Regions from separate parts of the Streptomyces sp. NPDC048612 genome, predicted to be linked through region 2. Evidence: riboswitches for the same ligand, from Rfam matches in the RefSeq annotation. Region 2 holds a riboswitch; each other region holds the start of a gene.
What was found. Region 2 has a riboswitch for cobalamin ahead of thiI (tRNA uracil 4-sulfurtransferase ThiI). Riboswitches for the same ligand answer to the same signal wherever they lie in the genome.
Positions count from the first base shown of each region.

Region 1: it holds a riboswitch for cobalamin, as region 2 does, so the genes downstream of both, cobN (cobaltochelatase subunit CobN) here and thiI (tRNA uracil 4-sulfurtransferase ThiI) in region 2, are expected to answer to the same signal.
Region 3: it holds a riboswitch for cobalamin, as region 2 does, so the genes downstream of both, metE (5-methyltetrahydropteroyltriglutamate--homocysteine S-methyltransferase) here and thiI (tRNA uracil 4-sulfurtransferase ThiI) in region 2, are expected to answer to the same signal.
Region 4: it holds a riboswitch for cobalamin, as region 2 does, so the genes downstream of both, ACGFN2_RS12180 (HoxN/HupN/NixA family nickel/cobalt transporter) here and thiI (tRNA uracil 4-sulfurtransferase ThiI) in region 2, are expected to answer to the same signal.

Region 1 covers NZ_JBICVV010000012.1:199,700-204,489, reverse strand. The annotation lists gene ACGFN2_RS20480 (precorrin-2 C(20)-methyltransferase) at 1-406, opposite strand, end outside; gene ACGFN2_RS20475 (precorrin-8X methylmutase) at 403-1,083, opposite strand; gene ACGFN2_RS20470 (cobalamin biosynthesis protein CobG) at 1,124-2,572, opposite strand; cobalamin riboswitch at 2,750-2,877, shown strand; gene cobN (cobaltochelatase subunit CobN) at 2,915-4,790, shown strand, end outside.
Region 2 covers NZ_JBICVV010000005.1:55,661-60,450, forward strand. The annotation lists gene ACGFN2_RS10465 (alpha/beta hydrolase) at 94-1,062, shown strand; gene ACGFN2_RS10470 (hypothetical protein) at 1,059-1,184, opposite strand; gene ACGFN2_RS10475 (DUF1648 domain-containing protein) at 1,268-1,801, shown strand; gene ACGFN2_RS10480 (pyridoxamine 5'-phosphate oxidase family protein) at 2,046-2,507, shown strand; cobalamin riboswitch at 2,700-2,918, shown strand; gene thiI (tRNA uracil 4-sulfurtransferase ThiI) at 3,089-4,408, shown strand; gene ACGFN2_RS10490 (DedA family protein) at 4,472-4,790, opposite strand, start outside.
Region 3 covers NZ_JBICVV010000001.1:573,674-578,463, reverse strand. The annotation lists gene ACGFN2_RS02405 (M48 family metallopeptidase) at 1-1,932, shown strand, start outside; cobalamin riboswitch at 2,215-2,437, shown strand; gene metE (5-methyltetrahydropteroyltriglutamate--homocysteine S-methyltransferase) at 2,601-4,790, shown strand, end outside.
Region 4 covers NZ_JBICVV010000006.1:109,217-114,006, forward strand. The annotation lists gene ACGFN2_RS12160 (nucleoside/nucleotide kinase family protein) at 1-191, shown strand, start outside; gene ACGFN2_RS12165 (hypothetical protein) at 154-564, opposite strand; gene ACGFN2_RS12170 (MarR family winged helix-turn-helix transcriptional regulator) at 735-1,448, shown strand; gene ACGFN2_RS12175 (alpha/beta fold hydrolase) at 1,445-2,293, shown strand; cobalamin riboswitch at 2,361-2,607, shown strand; gene ACGFN2_RS12180 (HoxN/HupN/NixA family nickel/cobalt transporter) at 2,627-3,787, shown strand; gene ACGFN2_RS12185 (VOC family protein) at 3,906-4,406, opposite strand; gene ACGFN2_RS12190 (DoxX family protein) at 4,591-4,790, opposite strand, start outside.

The sequences.
Region 1 (4,790 bases), on a different contig from region 2:
CGGTGGGGTAGCGGTGGGCCAGCCGCTTGTGCATGTGCTGGTAGGAGCCGTAGAAGAGCGGGTCGCCCTCGGAGATGACGGCGACGGTGCGGCCGGCGTCGAGGTGCGCGGCGAGGCGGGCCGCGGCGGTCTCGTAGAACTCGTCCAGCGCGCCCCGGTAGCCGCCGGGGTGGTCGGTCGACTCGGTGGTGACCGGGTAGATCAGCGCTTCTTCGATGTGGTCGGCGCGGAGGTGCCGGGCGGCGATGGAGCGCGCGATGGACCGTCCGTGCCGGGCGCTGTGGTAGGCGATGACGTCGGCCTCGGCGATGATCTCGACCGCCCGGACCGTCATGAGGGACGGATCGCCGGGGCCGAGGCCCACACCGTAGAGCCGACCGGTCGGCTGCTGCTCGCTCACGCTCACTCTTCCTCGCTTGCCATGGCGTTGATCGCGGCGGCGGCCATGGCGCTGCCGCCCCGGCGTCCGCGCACCACGAGGTGGTCCAGCTCCGACGGGTGGGCGATCAGGGCGTCCTTGGACTCCGCGGCGCCGATGAAGCCGACGGGTATCCCGATGACGGCGGCGGGGCGGGGCGCGCCCTCCTCGATCATTTCGAGGAACCGGAACAGCGCGGTGGGGGCGTTGCCGAACGCGACCACGGCCCCTTCCATCCGGTCCCGCCACAGCTCCAGGGCGGCGGCGCTGCGGGTCGTCCCCATCGTGGCGGCGAGGTCAGGGACCGATGGGTCGGTGAGGGTGCACAGGACCTCGTTGCCGGCCGGCAGCCGCTTCCGGGTGACGCCGCTGGCCACCATGTTGGCGTCGCAGAGGATCGGCGCACCGGCGTGCAGCGCCGCGCGGCCGCGGGCCACGACCTCGGGGGTGAAGGCCAGGTCGCGTACCAGGTCGACCATGCCGCAGGCGTGGATCATCCGGACCGCGACCCGGCTGACGTCGGCGGGCAGGCCGGCGAGGTCCGCCTCGGCGCGGATGGTGGCGAAGGACTGGCGGTAGATCGCCGCACCGTCCTTCTCGTAGTCGAACGCGGTCACTGTGGCCTCGGTGTTGTCGGGTACGGGGCGGTGGTGGAGGTGGGGCATGGAGCTGAGGTGGGGCATGGAGCCGTGGGTCGGGGGCGGTTCATGAGGTGGCGGGGGACGGAGCAGCGGAGGGTGCCGCCGGCGGTGCGGGGTGCGGGGCGGGCGCGGTCTCCGGCCGTACGACCGAGACCCGGTAGCCCTCCGCCGTCGCCAGCACGTCGACCCAGGCGCCGTGCGGATGGCCGCAGCGGCGTTCGCAGCCGGACCAGTACACGGGGAGGTGCCGGAGAGCGGCGTCGGCCGGTTCCGGTTCGCCGGGGCCGGGGCGGGCGGCGGAGACGGGGCCGGGGCCGGGCACGGGGGTGCCCGCCGTGACCGCGGCCGTCGCGTCCGCCCGTACGTCGGTACGGGACTTGGCGCAGCCGGGGCGGCCGGTGCAGGCGCCGATGCGGTGCCAGGGGGAGTCCGGGGCGGTGACCAGCCCGGCGGCGGACAGCTCACGCAGGCGGGCGGCCGCCGTCGCGGCGGACAGCCCCGGGACGACGATGCCGCGCCAGGGCGTGAGGCGGAGCGCGCCCGCACCGTCCTCGGCGGCGATGGCGGTCAGCAGCCGCCACTGTGCGACCGACAGCCGCCCCAGCGGCGCGAGCACGGAGAGCGCGCGGGCCCCGTCGCGGCCCTCGACGACGCCGGGAGCGGAGGAGTCGGCGGCCGCGGTGTGCGTCCCCGCCGCGGTCCCGGCCACCAGCACCGCCCCGATACCGGCCGCGTGCAGCCGGTCCGCGACGGTGCGGGCGGTCAGGCCGTGGCCGTCCGGGAGTTCACGTATCCGCCAGGCGCCGCTGCCGCTCGATCCGGCGGCGGTCAGGAAGGCCTCGGCGGCGGTGAGCGCGGCGCGCGGGGCGTCCGGGCCGGCGATCCGCAGCGCGTCCGGATCGTCGCCGACCCGGAGCAGGGCGGTGGCTCCGGACCCGGCCGGGCGCCCGGCGCCGGACGCGTCCTCGTGTGCCGTCGGCGCCCCGGGCCCGGCCGCTTCTGCGACCAAGCTCACATCGCCGCCGAGCGCCGCCACATCGCCCCGCCCGTCGTCCAGGACGAAGAGGAAGCGCCCCGACAGCGCGGTCGCGGACTCGCTCGCGCAGAGCAGTCCGTCCAGCTCACGGGCCCACAACCGCACGTCAGCGGCGGTGTGCCGGTCCAGTCCGGCGAGCGGGGAGGCGAGGATGTTGCGGATGCGTTCGTGGCGCTCGGAGGGCAGCAGACCGGCGTCGCGCAGCAGCGCGGCGAGCTGTCCCCCGCAGCTCTCCGGGAGGCCGCGGAGTTCCGCGTTGCCGCGGGAGGTGAGCGAGAGCCGGCCGTCGCCGAGCCGGCCGGCGGCATCGGCCAGCGTCTCCGCCTGACGCACCGTCAAATCTCCGGCGGGCAACCGCACTCGGGCGAGGTGACCGTCGGCGGCGGAGTGCAGCCGCAGCGCTCCCGGGCAGGCGTCACCGCGGTCCCGTATGGGCGGTTCGGCGCCTTGGGGCCGTAGCGAGGGGGAGGGCGGCATGGCCGCGAGCATACCCACGGAGGCGGGTGACCCATCCGGGCCGGAGCCGGCCGGGCACCCGGCCCGGACACGGGTACCGGGGGCGCGCCCCCGTCGCCGCGGGGCCGGTCCGGAGGCCCGCTTACCTCGCTCGGCCGCAGCCCTTACTATGCAGGTCGGTGGGTCGGACGGCCCACCGACGCCAGCGACGGCGCAGGGCCCTACGGCCTTGGGGAGGAAGCCCGGTGAAAATCCGGCGCGGTCCCGCCACTGTGAGCCCGGCAGACGCCGGGTGAGCCAGGAACTCCTGCCGTCCCTACGACCACCCGGGGCGCGGATACCCCGAGGAAGGCCTGCGCTCGCATGCTTCTGCTGCTGTCGACCTCCGACACCGACCTGCTCAGCGCCCGCGCGGCCACGGGCCCCGTGCCGTACCGGCTCGCCAACCCTGCGCGGCTCGACGTCGCCGAACTCCCCGCGCTGCTGGAGGGCACCGACCTCGTCGTCGTACGCCTCCTCGGCGGCATCCGGGCCTGGGAGGAAGGGCTGGAGGTGCTGCTCGCCGAGGACCAGCACCGGCCGGTCGTCGTGCTCACCGGTGAACAGGCCCCCGACGCCCAGCTCATGGAGCAGTCGACGGTCCCGGTCGGCATCGCGGCCGAGGCGCACGCCTACCTCGCGCACGGCGGCCCCGCCAACCTCGACCAGCTCGCCCGCTTCCTCTCCGACACGGTGCTGCTGACCGGCCACGGCTTCGAGCCGCCGGAGCCCGCCCCGTCCTGGGGCCCGCTGGACTGGGAAGGCCGCAACGAGAGCGGCCCGCTGGTCGCCGTGCTCTACTACCGCGCCCACCACATGAGCGGCAACACCGCCTTCGTACGGACCCTGTGCGAGCAGATCGAGACGGCCGGCGGACGCGCCCGGCCGCTGTTCGTCGCCTCCCTCCGGGCCCCCGAGCCGGAGCTGATCGAGGCGCTGGGGAGTGCCGACGCCCTGGTCACCACGGTCCTCGCGGCGGGCGGCAGCAAGCCGGCCGACGCCTCCGCCGGGGGCGACGACGAGTCCTGGGACGCGGGCGCGCTGGCCGCCCTGGACGTCCCGATCCTGCAGGCCCTGTGCCTGACCGGGCCGCGCAGCGCCTGGGAGGAGAACGACGAGGGGCTGTCGCCGCTGGACGCCGCCTCGCAGATCGCGGTGCCCGAGTTCGACGGCCGGCTGATCACCGTGCCGTTCTCCTTCAAGGAGGTCGACGAGGACGGGCTGCCGGTCTACGTCGCCGACCCCGAGCGCGCCGCCCGGGTCGCCGGGATCGCCGTCCGGCACGCCCGGCTGCGCCACATCCCGGCCGCGGAGAAGCGCCTCGCGCTGGTGCTGTCCGCCTACCCGACCAAGCACTCCCGGATCGGCAACGCGGTCGGCCTGGACACCCCGGCCAGTGCCGTGGCGCTGCTGCGCCGACTCCGGGCGGACGGCTACGACTTCGGCGACGAGAGCGCCGAGCCGGTCCCGGGCCTGGAGTCCGGCGACGGGGACGAGCTGATCTACGCCCTCATCGAGGCCGGCGGCCACGACCAGGAGTGGCTCACCGAGGAGCAGCTCGCCCGCAACCCGGTCCGTATCCCGGCCGCCGACTACAAGCGCTGGTACGCCACGCTGCCGCAGGAGCTGCGGGACTCCGTCGAGGAGCACTGGGGGCCGCCGCCCGGCGAGATGTTCGTCGACCGCAGCCGCAACCCCGACGGCGACATCGTGCTGGCCGCGCTGCGCCGCGGCAATCTGCTGGTCCTCATCCAGCCGCCGCGCGGCTTCGGCGAGAACCCGATCGCGATCTACCACGACCCCGATCTGCCGCCCTCGCACCACTACTTGGCGGCGTACCGCTGGATCGCGGCCTCCGCCGAGGACGGTGGCTTCGGCGCGGACGCCATGGTTCACCTGGGCAAGCACGGCAACCTGGAGTGGCTGCCCGGCAAGAACGCGGGGCTGTCCGCGGCCTGCGGCCCGGACGCCGCGCTCGGTGACCTGCCGCTCGTCTACCCCTTCCTGGTCAACGACCCGGGCGAGGGCACCCAGGCCAAGCGCCGGGTGCACGCCACCCTCGTCGACCACCTCGTCCCGCCGATGGCCCGCGCCGAGTCCTACGGCGACATCGCGCGCCTGGAGCAGCTCCTCGACGAGTACGCGTCGATCTCCGCGATGGACCCGGCGAAGCTGCCCGCCATCCGCGCCCAGATCTGGA
Region 2 (4,790 bases):
GCCGGCCGCCCCGCAGCCCAAGCGCAGCGCGGCGCTCTCCAGCGCCCCGCGCCCTTTATTATGCGTTTCTCGGATTTACCAGGGAGCATTCCCATGGCTGGTCGAACCGCCTCGATAGTTCTTGAGCCCGAGGCACAGGAACTCGCCGACGCAACCTCACAACATCCGTTCCTGTACGAGCTGGAACCGACCGCAGCGCGCAAGGTGCTCGACGACCTCCAGGCCGCGCCGGTCGACAAGCTGCCGGTCGACGAGGAGTGGGTTTCGGTTCCGGCATCGGTGGGCGATGTGGGGGTACGCATCGTCAAGCCGCAGGGCGCCACCGGGACGCTGCCCGTCGTGCTGTACATGCACGGCGGTGGCTGGGTGCTGGGCAATGCCGGCACCCACGACCGCCTAGTGCGCGAGTTGGCGGTCGGCACTCGTGCGGCAGTGGCCTTCGTGGAGTACACGCCGTCGCCCGAGGCGCACTACCCGGTGGCCATCGAGCAGGGCTACGCCACCGCGCAGTGGATCGCCCGGGAGGGGGCGTCCAAGGGGCTGGATGCACGGCGCATGGCAGTGGCCGGGGAGTCGGTCGGCGGGAACATGACCGCCGCACTCGCCCTCATGGCCAAGGAGCGCGGTGACGTCACGTTCGTACAGCAGTCGATGTACTACCCGGTCACCGACGCGGCCATGGACACCGGTTCCTACGACCAGTTCGCCACCGGCTACTACCTGAGCCGCCAGCTGATGGAATGGTTCTGGAACGCCTACACGACCGACCCGGACCAACGCGCGGAGATCACCGCGTCTCCCAACCAGGCCACCACCGAGCAGCTCTCCGGCCTGCCGCCCGCCCTGCTGATCGTCGACGAGGCCGACGTGCTGCGCGATGAGGGCGAGGCGTACGCCGCCAAGCTCCGAGCAGCCGGCGTTCCGGTGACCACGGTGCGCTACGACGGCACGGTCCACGACTTCATGATGCTCAACTCACTGAGTCACTCCAAAGCCGCCCGCGGAGCCATCGACCAGGCAACTTCCTTCCTCCGCAACGCCCTTGGAACCGACCAGACCTAGCTGATCGTTTCAGCATGGGAGGAGTGTGCGCCCATGGCGATGCCGACGTCGGCGAGGGCGAGTGCGGGAGCGTCGTTGGTGCCGTCGCCGACCATCGCGACCGTGTGGTTTTCAGCAGTCAACGTCTGCCTGGCCGCCGCGCTCCGCCCGCTCACCACCGTAAAACGGCTACCCACCCTTACGCGTTCGCCGGACAATCGGCCCCATGGTCTTGTCCTCTCCCGTACGCCTGTGGCTCGTCCCCAATGCCGCCCTCCTCACCGCCCTGTCCGTTTGGGGCGTCGTCCGCTATCCGCATCTGCCGAGCCGGATACCGCAGCACATCGGCACCGATGGGGTCGACGCCTGGACCGACCGATCCATCGGTAGCGCCTTCATACTCGTCTTCGTGCACATCGGCGTCACTGTTCTGCTCACCGCCTGCGCGGAGCTGACACTGCGGACCACTCCGAGTGCCGAACTCCCGGACAACGTTGCGCCCTTCGGCAACGGGCTGGTGAGGTCGTCGCTCAACCGGCCTCGCACACGCGCCTCCGCCCTCTGGACCGCCCGGGCGCTGCTGGCACTCAACGCTTGCGTAGGCATGTCGCTTCTGATCGGCTGCACAGTCCTGTGGCGTTCGGCGCCCGAGCCAGAGGTATCCGGCTGGCTGTTCACCGCGATGATCGCGCCCATCCTCGCCGGAACCGCTCTGACGGTCGCCTCCACCGTTCACGACCGCCGAGCACCTGCGCACTGAGCTTCCGAACACATCGGACGCACCACCTGCTCATCCGCTGGCCCAGCCCGGGGCAGCGTGTTCTGGAAGACGCCTGAGATCGCCGCGTGGGCTTCGGGGTGCCCCTTCGCCTGGGACGACGACGAGAGCACAGATAAACAACGGAGTTGCCGGATTCCTGCACGACGCCTGAACGGCCTCCGCCTCGGGAACTAAGCCCTACGCCCCATGCGGGGCCAGGGGCCACTGGCTAGGGTCGATGCCCATGCAGACCACGCGAACCGCTCGTCGCGAGCTGTCGGAGCGCAAGCGCAACACGCTGGAACGCCTCGGCAGGGAACGGGACATCTGGGTGTCCACAGCTCATCCGGACCGTGGCCCGCACCAGGTACCGCTGTGGTTCTGGTGGGACGGGCACGCCGTATGGATGTGCACCGGTGAGGCCACCGCGACCGCGCGCAACATCCGGGATGATCCGCGGGTACGCCTGGCCTTGCCGGACACGTTCGACGTCGTCCTCCTGAAGGGGCGGGCCATTCGCTTCCCGGCGGAGCGTGTACCCGGCGAGGCGGCGGACGGGTTCGCTGACAAATTCGGGTGGGACCCGCGTACCGAGGAAGCCGCGTTCGTGTATCTGCGCATCGAGCCGGAGACCGTGCTGGCCTGGCGAGGGGAGACGGAACTTGGGGGCAGAGTACTGATGCGGGACGGGGCATGGCTGGGGTAGGTCCCCGGGGCTTCGCCCGCCGGCCTCCTGTGCCGCGTCTCGTCGGACGCGGCTGAGCCCGAAACCAGTTGAAGCACCAACCAACCTCTCAGAATGACCCATCACCCCCATAACCGACAGCCTCTTGAGTCGACTGTCCTGGCCCAAAGCGGACAGTCAAGGTCTGGTTCACGACAAGCCCACCGCCTTGTCTACCCTGGACCGGCAGCTGGTTCGCCCCGCCCGCCAGGCGGGGTGTCGCAAGGGGGAACCCGGTGGGAGTCCGGGACTGCCTCGCAGCGGTGAGTGGGAACGATCGCCGTCCTGAAGCACTGGGCCCGCATGTGACCTGGGAAGCGACGGCCAGTAGGTGTCCCGTCCTCCGGGGCGTGCTCACGAGTCCGAAGACCTGCCACTGCTCGTGCGGGGTGCGATCACCACGCACGGTTCCACGCGTCCCGGTAGCGGGACCGCTGAGCGAGTGGTGTGTTCCACCCAGCCCTGCGCAGAGCGGGGACGGGCGGGCCCGCGCCCCGTTCGCGGCCCGGCGCCGGCCCTCACGACGACTCGCGAAGGAGAGTTTCGTGCCCGGCGAACCGAGCATGCCCGCCATCCCCTCCCCCAGAGCACCCCGCCCGAGCGGGCCCTGTGTCCTGCTCAAACACGGTGAGGTGTTCCTCAAGGGCCGCAACCGGCATCGGTTCACCGAGCGGCTGCACGACAATCTCCGTGGCGCCCTGCGCGGTATCGGCGGTTCCACCTGGATAAAGTCCGGCCAGAACGTGACCGTACTCGGCGGCGAGGTTCCCTTGGAGGACCTCGTGGAGCGCGCCCGCCGGGTGATCGGGTTCAACTCGGTGGAGCCTGCCCTGCGCGTTCCGAGCACCGTACCGGACATCACCGAGACGGCTGTGGAGGCGCTTGAAGCCGCCCGTACGGAACGGCCCGGAATCAGTTTCGCGGTGCGGGTCAAGCGGCGGAACAAAAACTTCGAGATGACCTCCTCCCAGTTCGAGCGCTTTCTCGGGGCCCGCGTCCGGGAAGCCCTGGGGCCCCTGCCGGTGAACCTCTCCAACCCGGACGTACTGATCTCGGTCGAGATCGACCACAAGGAGAGCTACGTCTCCTGGAGCCGTCACCAGGGACCGAGCGGACTGCCCGTGGGCTCCAGCGGACGCGCCCTGGTACTGCTCTCCGGCGGCTACGACTCGCCCGTGGCGGCCTACCGGGCGATGCGCCGCGGACTGCACTGCGACTTCGTCCACTTCACCGGTGCTCCGTACACGAACGCCGCCTCCCTGTACAAGGCGTACGCCCTCGCCCGTGAACTCAACCGCTACCAGCCCGATGGACGGCTGCACGTCATCGCACTGGGCCACGCGCAGAAGCAACTGGCCATCGCGGGGGCCGGCAGACTCCAGGTCGTCGCCCAGCGACGGCTGATGGTCCGCGCCGCTTCCGCGCTGGCGGGCCGCACCCGGGCGGAGGCCCTGGTGACCGGTGACAGCCTGGGGCAGGTGGCCAGCCAGACCCTGGCGAACATGGCTGCCGTAGACGAGGCGGCAACCCTGCCGGTGCTGCGGCCGCTGGTCGGCTGGGAGAAGCAGGAGATCATCGACGAGGCCCGGTCCATCGGCACCGCGGAGATCTCCGTGCTGCCGGACGAGGACTGCTGCAAGCTCCTCGCGCCGCCCCGGGTCACCCTCCGCGCCGGGCTGACCGGCCTGCATTCGGTGGAGAAGCGCCTCGACCTGGACGACGTGGTGGACGGCCTGCTGCGCGACGTCCAGATCATGTACCCGGGAGACTCCGGCGAGGAGGCGGATCATCCCGAAGCGGACAGCCCGGACCGCAGCCCCGAGCCCGGCCGCCCTGCTCCCGCCGTATGTGCGACGGAGCAGTCCGGGCCGGCATCCTCATGACCGGAGCGGGCCGTCGACGCAGAGAGCTTTGGCCGGCTTGCAGTCAATACGCGGCCCGCCTTGTCAGGACTCGTCGGCCGCAGTGTTGCGCTTGACCGAGGCAGCTCTTCTACGCCGGTACACCATCACGCCGATCATCGCGAGGAGCAGCCCAGCGACGACGCCCGCACCAAGCACCGTCTGCTCGGCAAACAGCCTTGCAAGCAGCTTCAGCGCGCCGACCCCGGCCGTCGCGTAGACCAGCGCCCAGCCCGCTCCGCCGACGAACAGTGCCGGTAGGTAGCGCGAGAGAGGCATGTGCATGCTCCCCGCGAGGAAGTTGGCAGCGGTCTGGAATCCGACGGTCAGGAAGGAGACGGCCACCACCGGTGCGCCCCACCGT
Region 3 (4,790 bases), on a different contig from region 2:
GTGGACCTCTCCGGACTGTTCACCCGCCTTCAGGACCACTTCCCGTACTCCGGCACCCCCGAGCAGCAACAGGCCTTGCGTGGCATCTCCCCGCTCTTCGCACTCGTGCTCATGATGGAGCCGGCCCTCATGGTCGGCGGAGTGCTGTTGTGGCTGTATCCCCTGGCGTCCTGGATGCGCCGTCCGGTCACTGAGACGCCGGCATGGGTGCGCCGAGCACTGCCGGAGGCAGTCCGGCCACCGGCAGTGCCGTCCGGACCGCCGCCGCTCGGATGGGTGCTGAAGCGCGCCGCGGTCGGTGGTGCGCTGGGGGTCTGCATCGTGGCGGCGACTCGGGTGTGGCTGCATCTTTATCCCGTCTCCTGGGACGAACGGGCAACACCCGCCTGGAACATGTTCGTCTGGCTCTGGCTCGCCGTGGCGTTGTGCGCCGGCGCGGCGGTGACCGCCATCGTGGTCTGTGTCCAGGCGCCCAGGTGCCGGCTGCCGGCGGCCCTCGTCGCGGCAGCCGGCGCGCTGCTGCTGGGGCTGGTCGGTGCCTTCGCCCTGGGCGCCACCGAGGGCTGCGCCCCGCAGCTGTCGGTCATGGAGTCCGCATGTGGCTGGCGGCCCGCCACGGCGTGGGCGCAGATGCGCTTTGTGGGGTCGTTCTCGCTGGCCGTGGGCTTCTTTGCGGTGACGATCGTCGCCCCGGCCGGGATCGTGGTCCGGGCAGCGCTCCGTGGACGTGGCAGCGAGCAGGCGGTCAGGCCCCGCTCGCCGGTATCGCACACGGACGTACCCGCATCCCGGCCCACGCGCAACGGCCCGGTCCTGGCCCTGGTGGCGGGCTGCGGGGCATGGGGCGTCCTGGCCGTGGCGCTCGCACGGGCATGGCTCCATGCCCGGCAACCAGCCGACCGGCACTCCTCATCCCGGCTGTGGTTCCAGTGGTTTCAGGACTCCCAGCTCTCGATCGCCTGCGCGCTGGTCCTCGCCGTGGCCACAGCCGCAGCGGTGGCATACGTCATCGTGGGGCGGCGCGGGCACCCCGTGCGCAACCGTGCGCTGATCACCATGAGCGCCGCGGGAGTCACCTCGCTGACCGGGCTCGTGACAGCGTTCGCCCTCACCGGCGCGGACGGCTGCGTACCGCCACTCGGCGTCCTGGCCGAAACCTGCGGCTGGCGGCCCGAGAAGAGCTGGCAGATCCTCCACGTCCTCGTCGTACCGAGCCTCATCGCCCTCGGCATCTGTGCGGTGAGCGCGCTCACCGTGGTGGCCGCCGCCTGGCACTGGAGGCGAGGAGGTGAGCCAGGGACATCCGCGCCCCACCGGCCGCCTGCGACGACGAACCGCATCTGGTGGCGACGCGCCTACCTGGCCCTGACCTGTGCGTTCGCACTCACCCTGTGCTCCGGCTGGTGGCAGCAGACGGCGCGCTCGAACGAGATGCTGTCGGCCGCTTTCCCCCGCTCACACGAGCCGGACCCCGGGCCGCCCTCCGGCGAGAAGGGTTCCCGCATGACGACTCGACAGCGCCTGGTCATCTGGCAGCTGAGCGGAGGCCTGGCCATGCAACGGGACTTCGCGGGAGACGTCAACGCCACGGGCTCCGCGCTGGCAAAGGCCGGTCAGGGAACGGGAGGGCTCGACCCGGCGCTCTTCCGCCCCTTGTGCGACCGCTGGATCGCCCACGGCCGCCGGGCCCTCGCCGTCGCGCCCGTCCCGGAACCGACCGCCCGGAAGCACTGGCGCAGGGCCGCCACACTCGCCGTGCAGGGCGGCTCACAGTGCCGCCAGGCGCTGGAGAAGGATGACGTCGATCTGTTCGGACGCGGCATCCTCGCCCTGCGCACGGCCCGGTACGAACTGGACGAAGTCCGATGGCGCTTCCGGCACTTCGGGGCCCCCGATCCGAACAGCCGGTCCGGCGGCGGGGTGGCGGATTAGGAGCCGTATTTCACCTCGCCGTACGGGCATCGGGCCCTCAGACCTCCCGCCCCGCCACCGGATACGGCACGAACCGGCTCCACCGAGGAGGAGCAGTTCCACTAGGACCTGTCGTCAAACTCCCGCCTGCCCCGCGGCCCGGCGCGCAGGTGCCGGCCGCCCCGTTTCCAGGTGAGGGCCGAACGGGTCGCCCTGGCGAGGGAGTTGCCGGCCTTCACTCCCCGGTGTCTCATGTCACATTCCGGTATGTGGTCAGAGGTGTCCGATACGGGGGCGGCGTTCTACGCTGGCCGGGCAACAGGTTCGCCCCGTCCGCCAGACGGGCCGCGTCGTAAGAGGGAACCCGGTGGGAATCCGGGACTGCCCCGCAGCGGTGAGTGGGAACGAACGCCGTCATACGCACTGGATCACGCGTCCGGGAAGCGACGGCCAGTAGGTGCCCGCCGGAGGTCTCCGGCAGGCGCGCCCGCGAGTCCGAAGACCTGCCCGTTGCCCGTGTGCGCCCCCGCGTGCACGGACATCCCGGTGACCTCGAGGGCAGGTCGGCGTTCTCACCAGGCGGTCCCGTGCGTGGCAGACGCACCGTGCTTCCGCCGGGTGTCCGTCACCCCTTCGCGTACCTCGTTCCGTCCCCGGGACCATGACACGTATTCGCGAAGGAGAATTCCGTGACAGCGAAGCCCGCAGCCGCGGCAGCACGGGCCACCGTGTACGGCTACCCCCGCCAGGGACAGCACCGCGAACTGAAGAAGGCCGTCGAGGGCTACTGGAAGGGCACGGTCGGCGCCGACGCGCTCCAGGAGACCGCCCGCACCCTCCGCCGTTCCCACTGGCAGCAGCTGGCCGGCGCCGGCCTCCACGAAGTGCCCACCGGTGACTTCTCGTACTACGACCATGTGCTGGACACCAGCGTCATGGTCGGTGCGGTCCCGGACCGCCACCGCGCCGCCGTCGCGGCCGACGCCCTCGACGGCTACTTCGCGATGGCGCGCGGCACCCAGGACGTGGCGCCGCTGGAGATGACCAAGTGGTTCGACACCAACTACCACTACCTGGTGCCCGAGCTGGGGCCGGACACCGTCTTCACCGCCGACTCCGGCAAGCAGGTCGCCGAGCTCGGGGAGGCCCTCGCCCTCGGTCTCACCGCCCGGCCGGTGCTCGTCGGACCGGTCACCTACCTCCTGTTGTCGAAGCCCGCCCCCGGCGTGGCCGCCGACTTCGAGCCGCTGACGCTCCTGGACCGGCTGCTGCCGGTCTACGCAGAGGTGCTCGCCGATCTGCGCGCCGCCGGAGCCGGGTGGGTGCAGCTCGACGAGCCCGCCCTCGTCCAGGACCGCAGCCCGGCCGAACTCAACGCCGCCGCGCGCGCCTACCGCGATCTGGGCGCCCTCACCGACCGCCCGCAGCTCCTGGTCGCCTCGTACTTCGACCGGCTCGGCGACGCGCTGCCCGTCCTGGCCAAGGCCCCGGTGGAGGGTCTGGCGCTCGACTTCACCGACGCGGCAGCGGCCAACCTCGACGCGCTGGCGGCGGTCGGCGGGCTGCCCGGCAAGCGCCTGGTGGCGGGCGTGGTCAACGGCCGCAACATCTGGATCAACGACCTGGAGAAGTCGCTGGCCACCCTCGGCACCCTGCTCGGCCTGGCCGAACGGGTCGATGTGGCCGCTTCCTGCTCGCTGCTGCACGTGCCGCTGGACGCCGCCGCCGAGCGCGACATCGACCCGCAGATCGTGCGCTGGCTGGCCTTCGCCAAGCAGAAGACCGCGGAGCTGGTGACCCTGGCCCGGGGCCTGACGCGGGGCACCGGCGCCATCGCCGCCGAACTCGCCGCGAACCGCGCCGACCTGGCCTCCCGGGCCGGCTCCGCCCTCACCCATGACCCGGCCGTCCGTGCGCGGGCCGCCGCCGTCACCGACGCCGACGGCCGCCGTGCGCAGCCGTACGCCGAGCGCGCCACGGCCCAGCGTGCGCACCTCGGCCTGCCGCTGCTGCCGACCACCACCATCGGCTCCTTCCCGCAGACCGCCGAACTGCGCGCCGCCCGCGCCGACCTGCGGGCCGGACGCCTGGACACCGCGGGCTACGAGGAGCGCATCAAGGCCGAGATCCGTGAGGTCCTCGCCTTCCAGGAGGAGGCCGGTCTGGACGTCCTGGTGCACGGTGAGCCCGAGCGCAACGACATGGTCCAGTACTTCGCCGAGCAGCTCACCGGCTACCTCGCCACCCGGCACGGCTGGGTGCAGTCCTACGGCACCCGCTACGTCCGCCCGCCGGTCCTGGCGGGTGACATCTCCCGGCCCGAGCCGATGACGGTGCGCTGGACCTCCTTCGCCCAGTCGCAGACCGGGCGCCCCGTCAAGGGCATGCTCACCGGGCCGGTCACCATGCTCGCCTGGTCCTTCGTCCGCGACGACCAGCCGCTCGGGGACACCGCCCGCCAGGTGGCGCTCGCCCTGCGCGACGAGGTCAACGCCCTGGAGGCGGCGGGCACTTCGGTCATCCAGGTCGACGAGCCCGCGCTGCGCGAGACGCTGCCGCTGCGGGCCACCGGCCACGCCGCGTACCTGGCCTGGGCCACCGAGGCGTTCCGCCTCTCCACCGGCGGGGTGCAGGACCGCACCCAGATCCACACGCACATGTGCTACGCGGAGTTCGGCGACATCGTGCAGGCCATCGACGACCTGGACGCGGACGTCATCAGCCTGGAGGCCGCCCGCTCCCATATGCAGGTCGCCGGGGAGCTGGCCGAGCACGGCTATCCGCGCGAGGCCGGGCCCGGTGTCTACGACATCCACTCCCCTCGTGTCCCGGACGCCGAGGAGGCGGCGGCCCTCCTGCGCAAGGGACTTGCGGCCCTT
Region 4 (4,790 bases), on a different contig from region 2:
TGGACACCCCGGAGCGGCTCCGGCGGCTGATCGACCGCCATGAGCACTTCGGGCGCCCGCGCGCCGACGCCGAACGGTTCGTCCACACCTCCGACGAGGCCAATGCCCGCGTCGTGGCGGCCACTCGCGACCGCGCCGACCTCGTCCTCACCTTCACCCCCGACGAGGCCCCGCCGCCGACGGGCTGCTGACCTCCCGCCGCCCGCCGGCGAGCAGCCCGACCACCGACAGCGCGCCCCACCCCACGGACACCGCCACCGCCGCGAGCTTCCGGTCGCGGCCGGGCAGCGTCGCACCGAGCAGGACCGCGTCCCCGAAGTCCGCCGCGATCCGCACATACGCGGCGGTACGCAGCGCCGGGCCTTCCGGAGCCGTCGCCAGCGCCAGCCCGCTCACCGCGTCCCGCCAGGCCAGCGGACGCAGGGAGAGGCGCGTCGCCCACGCGGTCCGCCCCTCCTCGTCGACCAGCCCCGAGGGCCGCGCCAGCAGATCGGGCACCGCGGCCACCGCCGCCCCGTACACCGCCGTGGCGACCCCGACCGCACGCAACAGACCGACCTTCATCCGCCGTCCACCTTCCTCGCCCACCGACCGTCCGACACTGACCACAGCTGACCACACACGCCTCATCCCTCCCCTCCGCCTCCTCAACTCCATTCCGCGGCAGACCTCTTCCCAAACGACATCAGCGGTGTCATCATGACATCACGAGTGTCATCGAGAAGGGGGCGGAGATGGGCGCCGAGAGGGATACCGAGCGGGACACCGACCGGGGGGCCAAGCGGGATGCCGAGCAGGACGCCGAGAGGGATGCCGGCGCCGGAGAAGCTGCGGCCGCCGAGGATCTGCTGTACGGCGTCATCCGGCGCCTGTGGCCGCTGCACCGCACGGTCGTGCGCGCGGTGGAGCGCGAGCTGGCGGACACCGGCCTGACCGCCGGCGAACACGCACTGCTGGACGCGCTGCACACCGAAGGCCCGCGCACCGTCCCGCAGTTGGCGCGCGGAATGGGGCTCGACCGCCAGCCGGTACAGCGCCGGGTGAACCACGCGGCGGAGCTGGGCCTGGTCGTCACGGCCCCGAACCCCGCCCACCGCCGCTCCTCACTGATCCGGCTCACCGCCGAGGGCACGGCGGCGATACGCGGCATCCAGCAGTTCGAGGCGACGGAGCTGCGGCGACGGCTGGCCGACCTGCCCGCCGCCGACGTCCGCACCGCGCTGCACGTACTCGACCGGCTCGGCGAGGAATTCCGGCACCTGGCGAACGGCTCGCACGTTCCACGGGAGGAAACCGACAGTCAGGGCAGCCAGGACAGTCGTGATAGTCGTATCAATGAAGGCAGTAACGACGGTAACGGCAGTATCGGTAACGACGGCACGCCGGACGGCCGCGGCGGCAGACCCGCCCCGGCCCCTCTCATGCACGAAGGACGGTCAGGGGAATGACGCGGAGAATCACCGCCTGGTCCGAGATCGACAACGGCATCGTGCCGGTCGACGAGGGCGAGCTGTTCTACGAGACGGCCGGCTCGGGCCCCGCGGTGGTGCTGCTGCACGGCGGCATGCTCGACCAGCACATGTGGGACGAGCAGTTCACCTGGCTGGTCAACTCCGGCCTGCGCGCGATCCGTTACGACTTCCGCGGGCACGGCCTGTCCTCGACCGTGACCGGGGACTACGCCAACCACGACGACCTGTGCGCCCTGCTGGACGCGCTCGACGTCCCCAGCGCCGTCCTCGTCGGCCTCTCCCACGGCGCACGGGTCGCGCTCGACACCGCCCTCGCCCATCCCGGCCAGGTGACGGCCCTCGCGCTGGCCTCCCCGGGGATCAGCGGCCGGGCCTTCAGCGACCCCTTCGTGCTGGAGCACATCAAGGAGCAGGTGGCGGCGATCGGCACACCGGACGGCGCGGAGTGGTATGTCGAGCACTTCCTGCGGATGTGGGTGGACGGGCCGCATCGTGAGCCGTCCGCGGTGCACCCGGGGTTCCGCGAACGGATGCGCGCCTCGGCCGCGGCCAATGTGGAGGTCCATGCCGACGGCACGGGTGCCGGGATACCGCTGGAGGTCGGCGCCGCCGACCGCCTCGGCGAGATCCGGGTACCGACGGTCGTGCTCGACGGTGATCTCGACAGCAAGGACATCTCCGCCAACGCCCACGCGATAGCCCTGACCGTCCCGGGCGCCCGAAGAGTCCGCATACCGGGGGCGGCCCATATGGTCAATCTGGAGAACACCCCGCTCTTCGATCACGAACTGCACGCCTTCCTGTCGTCCCTGGACTACTGACCCACGGCGCGCCACTCCCCGTGGGCGGCTGCGAACCCCCACGCCCCTCGTGCCGCCGGGGTGGCCGCTAGAGTGGCCGGGCCGTGGTGCTCGGGAATCCGGTGACGGACCGTGTGGTCCCAGTCCGGAGCGGCCCTCGCCACTGTGATCGGGAAGTTTCCACCCCTTCCGCGGGCGCCTGACGCGTCCGCGGCGCCACTGACCGCAGCCTGCGGCCGGGAAGGCGGGGTGGAGACGGGCACCCTCCCCCAGGCTGCAAAGGGACAGGGTGGCAACCCCAAGCCAGGAGACCGGCCACGGCATCTCACGAAGTGATCCACGAGGTGCTGGAGCGTGACCGTCCGGATGGCCCTGTCCACCAATACTCCCAAGTCCCCTGCCCCCGCCGCGTTCCGCTGGCGCCGGCAGGACACCCTCCGCACCGCGGGCCTGATGGCCGTCATAGCCGGGCTGCACGTCGTCGCCTTCGGCGTGCTCTTCCTGCTCGTGGTCCCGAACCACTACGCCGTCGGCAGCCAGGTCTTCGGCGTCGGGCTCGGCGTCACCGCGTACACCCTCGGCATGCGGCACGCCTTCGACGCCGACCACATCGCCGCGATCGACAACACCACCCGCAAGCTGATGGCCGACGGCAAGCGTCCGGTCTCGGTCGGCTTCTGGTTCGCCCTCGGCCACTCCAGCGTGGTCGTGGCGATGGCGGCCCTGGTGGCCGGCGGCGCCCAGCTCGCCGGCACCCTGCTCAACGACGAGTCCCGTACGCACCAGATTTTGGGCACGGTCGGCACCACGGTCTCGGGCACGTTCCTCTACCTCATCGCCGCCCTCAACCTCGTCGCGCTGGCCGGGATCTGGCGGGTCTTCCGCGGGCTGCGCGACGGCCGCTACGACGAGGCCGAGCTGGAGCAGCGCCTCGACGCGCGCGGCTTCATGAACCGCTTCCTGGGGCGGTTCACCCGCTCCATCTCCCGGCCCGGCCAGATGTTCCCGCTCGGCTTCCTCTTCGGGCTCGGCTTCGACACCGCGACCGAGGTGACCCTGATGGTGATGGCGGGCAGCGGCGCCGCGGCGGGCCTGCCCTGGTACGCGATCCTGTGCCTGCCGCTGCTGTTCGCCGCCGGCATGAGCCTGTTCGACACCCTGGACGGCACCTTCATGAACTTCGCCTACCAGTGGGCGTTCGCCAACCCGGTGCGCAAGGTCTACTACAACCTCACCATCACCGGTCTGTCGATCGCCGTCGCCTTCTTCATCGGCACCATCGAGCTGGTGACCGTGCTGCACGACAAGCTCGGCCTCAACGACGCGCTGACCGGCTGGATTTCGGGCCTCGACCTCGACAACGTCGGATTCATCATCGTCGGCCTGTTCGTGGTGGTGTGGGCCGCGGCACTGGCCTACTGGCGGCTGGCCGGCGTCGAACAGCGCTGGGCCGAGCGGGCGGAGCGGGCCGGTGAGACGACCGAGCCGGCGGAACGGACCGCGCCGGGCGCCTGAGGCGGGCCCAGCCCCTGAGGCGGAGCGGGCCGCGCGCAGCGCCTGAGGCAGAGCCCCACCCCGGCCCCACCGACTCCACCGGCCCCGCCTCCTCGGCGTCCGGCCCGGCCCGGCGTTCTCACGTGGCGGAGCCGGCCGCGGCGCCCGTCTCCCGGTCCGGCCCCCAGCGCTCCAGCGCCGCTTCCAGATCGAGGGGCAGCAGCCGGTCCGGCAGGTCCGGGCCCGGCCAGTCCTCCCGCGGCACCCGCCACATCACCTCGAACTCGTTGCCGTCCGGGTCCTTGGCGTACAGCGACTTGGCGACGAGATGGTCGCTGGAACCCACCAGGGCGCCCCGCTCGGTGAGCCGGGTCCGGGCCTCGACGAGTGCGCGGAGCGTGCCGACCTCCCAGGCCAGGTGATACAGCCCGACCTGCCCGGCCTCCGGCCCCGGCGCGTCCGGCGCCACCGCGAACAGCCCCAGATCGTGGTCGTTGAGCGACCCGGGGGCGCTGAGAAAAGCGGCCCGCCCCGGCACCTCGACGTCCACCGTCAGCCCGAGGGCGTCGGTGTAGAAGGCCACCGACCGTGCTACATCGCGGACGTTGAGCACCGCGTGGTTCAGACGTCGTACGGACATGGAGCCCTTCTCCCGTCTCCCGGCCGCGACACCGCCGTGGCGCCGCCGCCTTCCCTGCCTCTGCTGTACCCCGCACGCCCCGCCCCTGCCCAGGGCCGGCCGGCCCGTTATGCGGCCCGACGGACGTCCTGTCCGTGCCCCCCCGGTGCGCGCGGAGCGAGGCGGCCGCCCCCGGGGCCCGTGGTCACTTCCGGACCAGCAGCACCCCGCCGGCCAGCACCACCCCCACCAGCAGCGCGAGCACTCCGTGCAGCGGCCGGACGGACCGCAGACCGGGCAGCAGGCGGTCGACGGCGTAGCGGCCGGGCCCGGTCAGCGTCAGGGCCGCCGCACCGGCCGTCAGCAGCAGCTCGTACTCCACCCCCTTGGGCGCGAAGAAGCCGC